One region of the Pseudarthrobacter sp. L1SW genome, then DNA from elsewhere that is predicted to be linked to it. Evidence: predicted binding sites of a transcription regulator. Region 1 holds the regulator's gene; the other holds the start of a gene.

Region 1 (4,282 bases):
CAGGAGAAGCCACGGAAACGGCCGTCGAGCAGTTCGTGATCGAACTGCTCGACCGGGCCGTGGCCGGCATGGGCGGGCAAAGCCGCGCCGGCCAGCATGAGATGGCCAGGCAGGTGGCCCGTGCCATTGAAACGGGGGACCACCTCCTGGTCCAGGCGGGGACCGGCACCGGCAAGTCCCTGGCATACCTCATCCCCCTGATCGCGCATGCCCTGCAGAGCAACAAGCCCGCCCTGGTGTCAACGGCCACCCTGGCCCTCCAGACGCAGATTGTGGGCCGGGACCTGCCCCGGCTGCTCAAAGCGATCACCCCCGCCTTGGACAGGCCGGTCAAAGTGGCCCTGGTCAAGGGCCGTTCCAATTACGTGTGCCGGCACAAGCTGGAAGGCGGCTTCCCCAGCGAGGAGCCAGCCGAGGGCCAGCTGTTCAGCCTGGGCGAGGACACCAGCGTGCCCCACTTCGCGGCAGCCGTGGGCGGCCCGTCGTCCCAGCTCGGCAAAGAGGTTGTGCGGCTCCGGGAATGGGCGGAGAAGACCCACACCGGGGACCGTGACGAACTCCTCCCGGGAGTGACGGACCGCGCCTGGCGGCAGGTGTCCGTGACTTCCATGGAGTGCCTGGGCGCCCAGAAGTGCCCCATGGCTGCGGAATGCTTCAGTGAGCTCGCGCGCCAGGATGCTGCGGAAGCGGACGTGGTGGTCACCAACCACGCGATGCTTGCCGTCAGCGCGTTCGAGGGCCTGGCCGTCCTGCCCGAGTACGACGTCGTGGTGGTGGATGAGGCCCATGAACTTCAGGACCGGGTCACGGGGGCGGTCTCAGGCCAGCTTTCCGTGGCCATGGTCCACGCTGCTGCTGCCGGCGCGCGGAAGCACACCGCCATTACCGTTGACGCGCTGAATGCCGCAGCCGCCAACTTGGAGCTTGCCCTGGCGGGCGTGCCGAACGGCCTGCTGCCGAACGGGCTCAACGACGAACAGCTGGACTGCGTGGACCAGTTGCGCGACGCCTGCCGTGCTGCCCTCTCGGATTCGAAGGGGGACAGCAGCACCACGGCCGACGGCGGCAGGCAGCTCGCGCGGTCCCGGCTCCTGCTCATCCTGGAACTTTGCGAACGGCTCCTCGCAGCCCGGGAGAACCGCGAAGTGGTGTGGTTCTCGCGCGCCAGTTCTTTTGACCCGGCGCAGGGATTCTCCCAGCCGGACGAGACCGCCCCCGCCTTGATCAACATCGCGCCGTTGTCCGTTGCCGGAAGGCTGCGGGAAGGGCTCTTCGCAGGCCACACGGTGGTGCTGACCTCAGCGACGCTGGCCATCGGATCGGCGTTCGAACCGGCCGCAGGCGGACTGGGACTGGTGGGTGACGGGGCCCCGAGCTGGACGGGCGTGGACGTGGGATCGCCCTTCGACTACCAAAAGCAGGGCATCCTCTATGTGGCCGGTCACCTGCCGAAGCCGGGCAGGGGCGGGTCGCCGGAAGCGCTGGACGAGCTGGAAGCCCTGATCCGTGCTTCAGGTGGCGGGGCGCTGTGCCTCTTCTCCTCCCGCCGGGCGGCAGAAGAAGCGGCCGAGGCACTGCGTCCCAAGCTGGGCATGACGGTCCTCTGCCAAGGTGACTCCACCATGACCGGCCTGGTGAAGCAGTTCGCCGACGAGCCCGATACCTGCCTGTTCGGAACCATGTCCCTCTGGCAGGGCGTGGACGTCCCGGGAGGCTCGTGCCGGCTTGTGGTGATCGACAGGATTCCTTTTCCGCGGCCGGACGATCCCCTTATGACCGCCCGTTCACGGGCCGTGGCTCAGGCCGGCGGGAACGGCTTTATGACGGTTTCCGCCACGCACGCCGCGATCCGGCTCGCCCAGGGGGCAGGCCGGCTGATCCGTTCCACCGGCGACAGGGGAGTGGTGGCCGTCCTTGACTCCCGGCTGGCCACCGAGCGCTACGCGGGGTTCCTCCGGGCTGCCCTGCCGCCGTTCTGGGCCACGACAGACCGGACGACGGCGATTGCCGCCCTGGAGCGGCTGGCCCGGGAAAACGCCTGAGCCGTCAGGCAGATTGAGCAGGCCGTGCCAGGGCAAACATGGCCTGGTGCGGGGCTGGGCAGGGCGTTACAGCGAGCGGAGTACCGAGACAACCTTGCCCATGATGGTGGCGTGGTCCCCAAGGATGGGTTCGTACTGGGTGTTCTGCGGGAGCAGCCACGTGTGGCCGTCGCGTTGGCGGAAGGTCTTGACGGTGGCCTCGTCATCGAGGAGCGCAGCCACGATATCCCCATTGGCCGCATCCTGCTGGCGGCGAACCACAACCCAGTCACCGTCGCAGATGGCTGCATCCACCATGGAATCCCCGGCCACTTTCAACATGAACAGTTCGCCCTGCCCCACCAGCTGCCTGGGGAGCGGCATCACGTCCTCCACCAGCTGGTCAGCAAGGATGGGACCGCCCGCCGCGATCCGGCCCACCAGGGGAACCATGGCTGTGTCCAGGGCGGTGGGCAGTTCGGTGACAGTGCCTGCGCCCGGTGAACGCGGGGCGGACGGCTGGCTTGCGGGCTTTGCAGCCCCGCCATCCAGGGTGAGTGGCATCAGGACCTCCATGGCCCGCGGACGCTTGGGGTCGCGGCGGAGGTAGCCAAGTTTCTCCAGCTGGGACAGTTGGTGCGTGACGCTCGAAAGGCTCGCCAGTCCCACGGTGTCGCCGATCTCCCGCATGGAAGGCGGGTACCCGTTCTCATTGACCGAACGCTGGATGGTTTCGAGGATCTTCTTCTGCCGTGGAGTCAGGCCCTTGGCGGTCCTCTTCGGTTGCGCGGTTCCCCTGCCCCCGGCGGCTGCTGCTGCCATATTCGCCAATGCCTTTCGGTTTCCGCCGGGCCGCTCCACGGCCAGGCCCTGGAAGGTCCCGTCCTTGAATGTCAGACCCTGCTGGTCGACTGTCCAGGTGGTTGTTCTTTGGTTCAAAACTAGGCCAGCCGCATTGCTTTTTCAAACATTTGTTCTAGCGAGTCTCGACAAGATTCGTTGATAGGTGCTAAAACTGAGGAAGCAAAGTTCGAATATATGTTCTACTCACCGCCCCGGTCATTCGAAGAGCAGGCCGGAAGGCCGCCGGGTGCAGGTGGTGGGGAGGACGTCCGGGCAGCACAGTACGGTCCAGGAGGGCTCAGATCATGTCAGCTACATCTGTTTCGCGGGGTTCACGCCAGCAGCTGCTTTCGGTGCAGCAAATCCTGTCCGAGTCCGAGATCCGGCAGGCCGAACGGCCGGCGCCGCTTCCGCCGCTCCGCCTGACGCGCCGCGGCCGCATCGTGCTGATCGGGATTCCGCTGGTCATGCTGGCGGCCCTGCTCCTCTCCCTGGCGGGCTTCTTCAATGCCCCGGCCAAGGCGTCGGAGTCTGCTGCTGATCTTGCTACCACGCCCACTGTCACGGTCACCGTCCAGCCCGGCGAGTCGCTGTGGGGCATTGCGGCCAGCGTCGCACCCGAGCGCGACCCCCGGGACGTCGTGGCGGACATCGTCCAGCTCAACAACCTGCCTGCCGGCGCGGTCTTCCCCGGCCAGCAGCTGTTCGTGCCCGCCACCTAGCCCCCGGGCATCATGCCTGTCCGGCAACGGAAGGGGCGCAGCACGCCGAGGGCGAACAGGGAGCCGTCACATTTTCCGGTGTCCGGCGCGGGCACTAAACTGTTCAGGTGAATGACCAGCTAGAGCGCCTGAACCGGCTTCCCCTCCGCAGCAACCTCCGTGGGCTTACCCCCTACGGCGCGCCCCAGCTGGACGTTCCAATTCTCCTGAACGTCAATGAAAACACCCACGGGGTCCCGGCGGACGTCAGGGCAGCCATCAGCGCAGCGGTGTCAGAGGCGGCAGCCGGCCTCAACCGATACCCGGACCGGGAATTCACGGACCTGCGGAAGGCGCTGGCGGAGTACCTGGGGCACGGGCTGGACGAATCCAACCTGTGGGCGGCCAACGGCTCCAACGAAGTCCTGCAACAGATACTCCAGGCCTTCGGAGGCCCGGGACGCACGGCGCTCGGATTCCCTCCCACGTACTCCATGTATCCCCTGCTGGCCAGCGGAACAGACACCGAATACATTGTGGGCGAGCGGGCCGAAGGCTACGGGCTGAGTGCTGAATCCGCAGCGCGGCAGGTCAAGGAGCTGCAGCCCAACATCGTCTTCCTGTGCTCACCCAACAACCCCACGGGAACCGGCCTTGGGCTGGACGTGGTGGAAGCCGTCTACGAGGCCGGCGAGGCAAGCCAGACGATCGTGATCG
Region 2 (4,282 bases), 1.6 Mb from region 1:
TGAAGACGAGGGCGGCGAGGATCTGGCCGCCCTGGGTGCCGGTGAGGGTCCAGGAGGTGAAGAAGGAACGGCGGTTGTCCGGAGCGTGCTCCAGCGTCATGGAGGAGGCGCCGGCCTGCTCGCCGGCGGCGGACAGGCCCTGGCACAGCCGGGCCAGCACCAGCAGGGCGGGTGCCCACCAGCCAACCGTGTTGAAGTCCGGCAGGCAGCCGATCAGGAAGGTGGAGGCACCCATCAGCAGGAGGGTGAACATCAGGACCTTCCGGCGGCCCACCCGGTCACCGAAGTGGCCCAGGATGACGGCGCCCACGGGACGGGCCACGTAGGCGAAGCCGAAGGTTGCGAACGACATGATGGCGGCGTTGGCATCGGCGTCGGGGAAGAAGACCTTGGGGAAGATCAGGGCGGCGGCGGAACCGAAGATGAAGAAGTCGTAGTACTCGACGGCGCTGCCCAGGAAGCTGGCAACGGCTGCTTTCTTGGGCGTTCGGCCGTGGGTGGCAGTGTCCGTTCCGGCGGACGGAAGTGTCTGGCTCATGGAGTTCCTTTGTGTGACGACATTGTCGCGGATGGATCTGGGGGTGCAGCCGCCGCTGCCTTGGTGCGGGCGGGGCGCGTTGCGGCTGGAGTCCGATAGAAGACCCGGACGAGTAGCCACATTGTGAGAGCTACTTGTGCGATACAGCAATGATGACTGTGAGTGGAGTCACTTGTCAAGAAAATAATCACCATCTAGAAATAGCTCTCACTATGTGGCAACATCGAAGTATGAGTGTGAATCAAACCACAGCTGACGATGATGTAGCTGTCGAGACCAATGCGGACGCCAAGGCCACCAAGGCGGACCGTACCGACATGGTGGGCAAGGCCCTGGGCCTCCTGGTACTGCTGGGGGATGAGCCCCGCGGAGCCAGTGCCGCGGAAATCTCCCGCCGCGCAGACCTGCCCTTCAGCACCACCTACCGCCTGCTGGGCTCGCTGACGCGGGACGGGTTCGTTGACTATGAGCCGGACGGCCGGCGGTACCACCTGGGCCTGCGGATCTTCCAGCTGGGCCAGCGGGTCTCAAACCATCACGGGTTCGCCGGAACGGCCATGCCGGTCCTGCGCCGCGTGACGGAACAGACGGGTGAGGCAACCATCCTGAGCGTCCGGGACGGCCACCACCACCTCACGGTGAACAAAGTGGACGGGCCGCAGATGTTCCGGGTGACCAGCGACCCCGGCCACCTGGGCTCCCTCTCCACTACCGCCGTCGGAAAGGCCCTGGTGGCCTTCGCCGAGGATGCCGAGCGGGAGAAGCTGCTGGCGGAGCTTCCGCTTGAGCGGCTCACGGAAAAGTCGATTACCGATCGCGACGCTTTCCGCGCCGAAATCGAGAAGGTCCGGCGCCAGGGGTTTGCGGTGATGGATGAGGAGAACGAGACGGGCATGCGCGCCGTCGCGGTTCCGCTGCTCAACTCCCAGGGCCATGCGTTCGCCTCGCTGGCCACGGCGGTTCCTGTCTTCCGCCTGAGCCTTGAAGGCCTGGAGGCCCACGTCCCACTGTTGCAGGACGCGGCTGCGGAACTCGCCGCGCGGCTTCCGCAGCGCTGACCCGGGCGTGCCACCACGCCCGGGAAGCCGCGGAACAAAGCATGATTGTTCGTATGTAGAACAAGAGTGCGAGAAGTGAACATTTGTTATATCGTTATTCCAGTCACCTGGTGCCAGCGTACGCCCAAAAGCAACGCCGCCCGCCGGGTGCCGTACCAAAGGAGCTGCACGGATGAGTAATCGCACTGAGTCCTACCTTGTGGGACTGGTCGGCGACGGCGTGATGCCGTCACTCACCCCGCCCATGCACGAACGCGAAGGTGATGTGCAGGGCCTGCGTTACCTTTACCGGCCCATCGACCTGCTCGAGCTGGGCCTTTCCGGGGAATCCGTGGGAGAGCTCCTGAAGAGCGCACGGAACCTTGGCTTTAACGGCCTGAACATCACCCACCCCTGCAAGCAGCTGGTCCTGCAGCACCTGGACGAGGTGTCCCCGGACGCCCGCCGGCTGGGGGCCGTCAATACGGTGGTGATCGAGGACGGCCGGTTCGTTGGCCACAACACTGACTTCTCCGGCTTTGCCGCGGCTCTCGCCGCCGGCCTACCCGGTGTGAAGCTGGACCGCGTGGTGCAGCTCGGCGCCGGCGGTGCCGGGTCCGCCGTCGCCTACGCCCTGCTCACCGCAGGCGTCCGCCACCTGGACCTCGTGGACATGGACGCAGCGCGCGGCGCCGCCCGCGCGGCTGAACTGGCCGGCTTCTTTCCGGACAGCACCGTGGCGGCACGGACGACGACGGAGCTGCCGCAGCTGATGCGGCTGGCTGACGGACTGGTGCACTGCACCCCGGTGGGCATGGCCGCGCACCCCGGCGTCCCCGTGGACCTGGACCTGCTGGAGCCCCGGCACTGGGTTGCGGACATCGTCTACCGCCCCATTGACACCGAACTGGTCCGCGGTGCCCGCGCCAGGGGCTGCGACGTGCTGGACGGCGGCCGTATGGCCGTGGGCCAGGCCGCCGACGCCTTCCGCATCTTCACCGGCCTCGAAGCGGACCCCGACCGCATGCGGAGCCACTTCCTGGAACTTGTGGCCGCCGAGGAGGTGGCCGCCTGATGCGCACCGGAATCGCGACGGTCTGCCTCTCCGGCACCCTGAAGGAAAAGATGCAGGCCTGCGCCATCGCGGGCTTCGACGGCATCGAGATCTTCGAGCAGGACCTGGTCACCTCGCCACTGAGCCCCGAGGACGTCCGCAAGATGGCCGCCGACCTCGGCCTGGGGCTGGACCTCTACCAGCCGTTCCGGGATTTCGACGGCGTCACGCCGGACCTGCTCAAAGCCAACCTCCGCCGGGCCGAGGCAAAGTTCAAGCTGATGTCCCGGCTGGGCATGGACACCATCCTCGTCTGCTCGAACGTGGCCACGGCAACAATCGACGACGACGGCCTCCGCGCCTCCCAGCTTGCCGAACTTGCGGAACTGGCCGGGGACCACGGCGTCAAGGTGGCCTACGAGGCCCTGGCCTGGGGCAAGTACGTCAACGACTACGAGCACGCGTACAAGCTGGTGGAGATGGTGGACCACCCCAACTTCGGCACGTGCCTGGACTCCTTCCACATCCTCTCCCGCGACTGGGACACGGCTCCCATCGAGAAGATCAACGCGGAGAAAATCTTTTTTGTCCAGGTGGCGGACGCCCCCAAGCTCTCCATGGACGTGCTCTCCTGGAGCCGGCACTACCGCGTATTTCCCGGCGAAGGGCAGTTCGAGCTCGCCAAGTTCATGGGCCATGTGGTCCGCGCCGGCTACACCGGGCCGGTCTCCCTGGAAGTCTTTAATGACGTCTTCCGCCAGTCCGACGTCGAACGGACAGCCGTTGATGCCATGCGTTCGCTGATCTGGCTCGAGGAGCAGAGCGCCACATGGCTGGCCGTGAACGACACGGACGGTACGGAGGGCAGCGTCGCCGCGCGCCGCCGTCGTTATCCCATGGAACTGGCCACCTTGCCCAAGGTGAACGAACCCGCCGGCTTCAACTTCGCCGAGGTCAAGGCGGACGACACGGCGCAGCTCGAGAAGCTCCTGGGCCAGCTCGGCTTCGGATTCGAGGGCCGGCACCGCACCAAGGACGTCCAGCTGTGGACCATGGGCCAGGCCCGCGTGATCATCAACGAGCAGGCGGCGCAGCACGCTGAGCCTGCCATCGCCGCTTTGGGGTTCGACGTCGATTCCCCCGTAATTGCCTCAGCCCGGGCGCAGCAGCTGAAGGCGCCTGTGGTGGCCCGCAAGGTGCAGGCCGACGAGGAGGTGTTCCAGGGCATCTCGGCCCCGGACTCCACCGAGATCTTCCTCTGCCAGGGCAGCCCGGACGGCACCGCCGCGTGGACTGCTGAATTCGGCCAGGCGCGGGACTCCGGGGAAGGGCTGGAACACCCGTCCGCCGCCGCTGCCGCCGTGATCGACCACGTCAACCTGGCCCAGCCCTGGCAGCACTTCGACGAGGCCGTCCTCTTCTACACCAGCGCCCTGGCACTTGAGCCGCAGCCGTTCGCGGAGGTTCCCAGCCCAAGCGGGCTGGTGCGCTCGCAGGTCATGCAGACGTCCGACGCCGCCGTGCGGCTGGTGCTGAACCTGGCACCGGTGCAGCAGGCTGCCGAACAGGGTCCGCAGAGCGTCCGCAAGACCTACCAGGAGCACATCGCCTTCGCCGTGGACGACCTCGTGGCTGCCGCCCTGGCGGCCCGGG

The links. Region 1 encodes LexA, which represses DNA repair genes until DNA is damaged. Its sites were predicted from a motif close to TCGAACANNTGTTCGA; they were not measured.
Region 2: a site for LexA is predicted at 1,672-1,687, ahead of KTR40_RS18615 (shikimate dehydrogenase). Genes of this name have one in related genera too.

Annotation. Positions count from the first base shown of each region.
Region 1 covers NZ_CP078079.1:1,517,055-1,521,336, forward strand. Annotated here, with positions in the region: gene KTR40_RS06995 (ATP-dependent DNA helicase) at 1-2,042, shown strand, start outside; gene lexA (transcriptional repressor LexA) at 2,109-2,843, opposite strand; gene KTR40_RS07005 (LysM peptidoglycan-binding domain-containing protein) at 3,218-3,586, shown strand; gene KTR40_RS07010 (histidinol-phosphate transaminase) at 3,694-4,282, shown strand, end outside.
Region 2 covers NZ_CP078079.1:4,016,420-4,020,701, reverse strand. Annotated here, with positions in the region: gene KTR40_RS18625 (MFS transporter) at 1-538, opposite strand, end outside; gene KTR40_RS18620 (IclR family transcriptional regulator) at 769-1,596, shown strand; gene KTR40_RS18615 (shikimate dehydrogenase) at 1,769-2,650, shown strand; gene KTR40_RS18610 (sugar phosphate isomerase/epimerase and 4-hydroxyphenylpyruvate domain-containing protein) at 2,650-4,282, shown strand, end outside.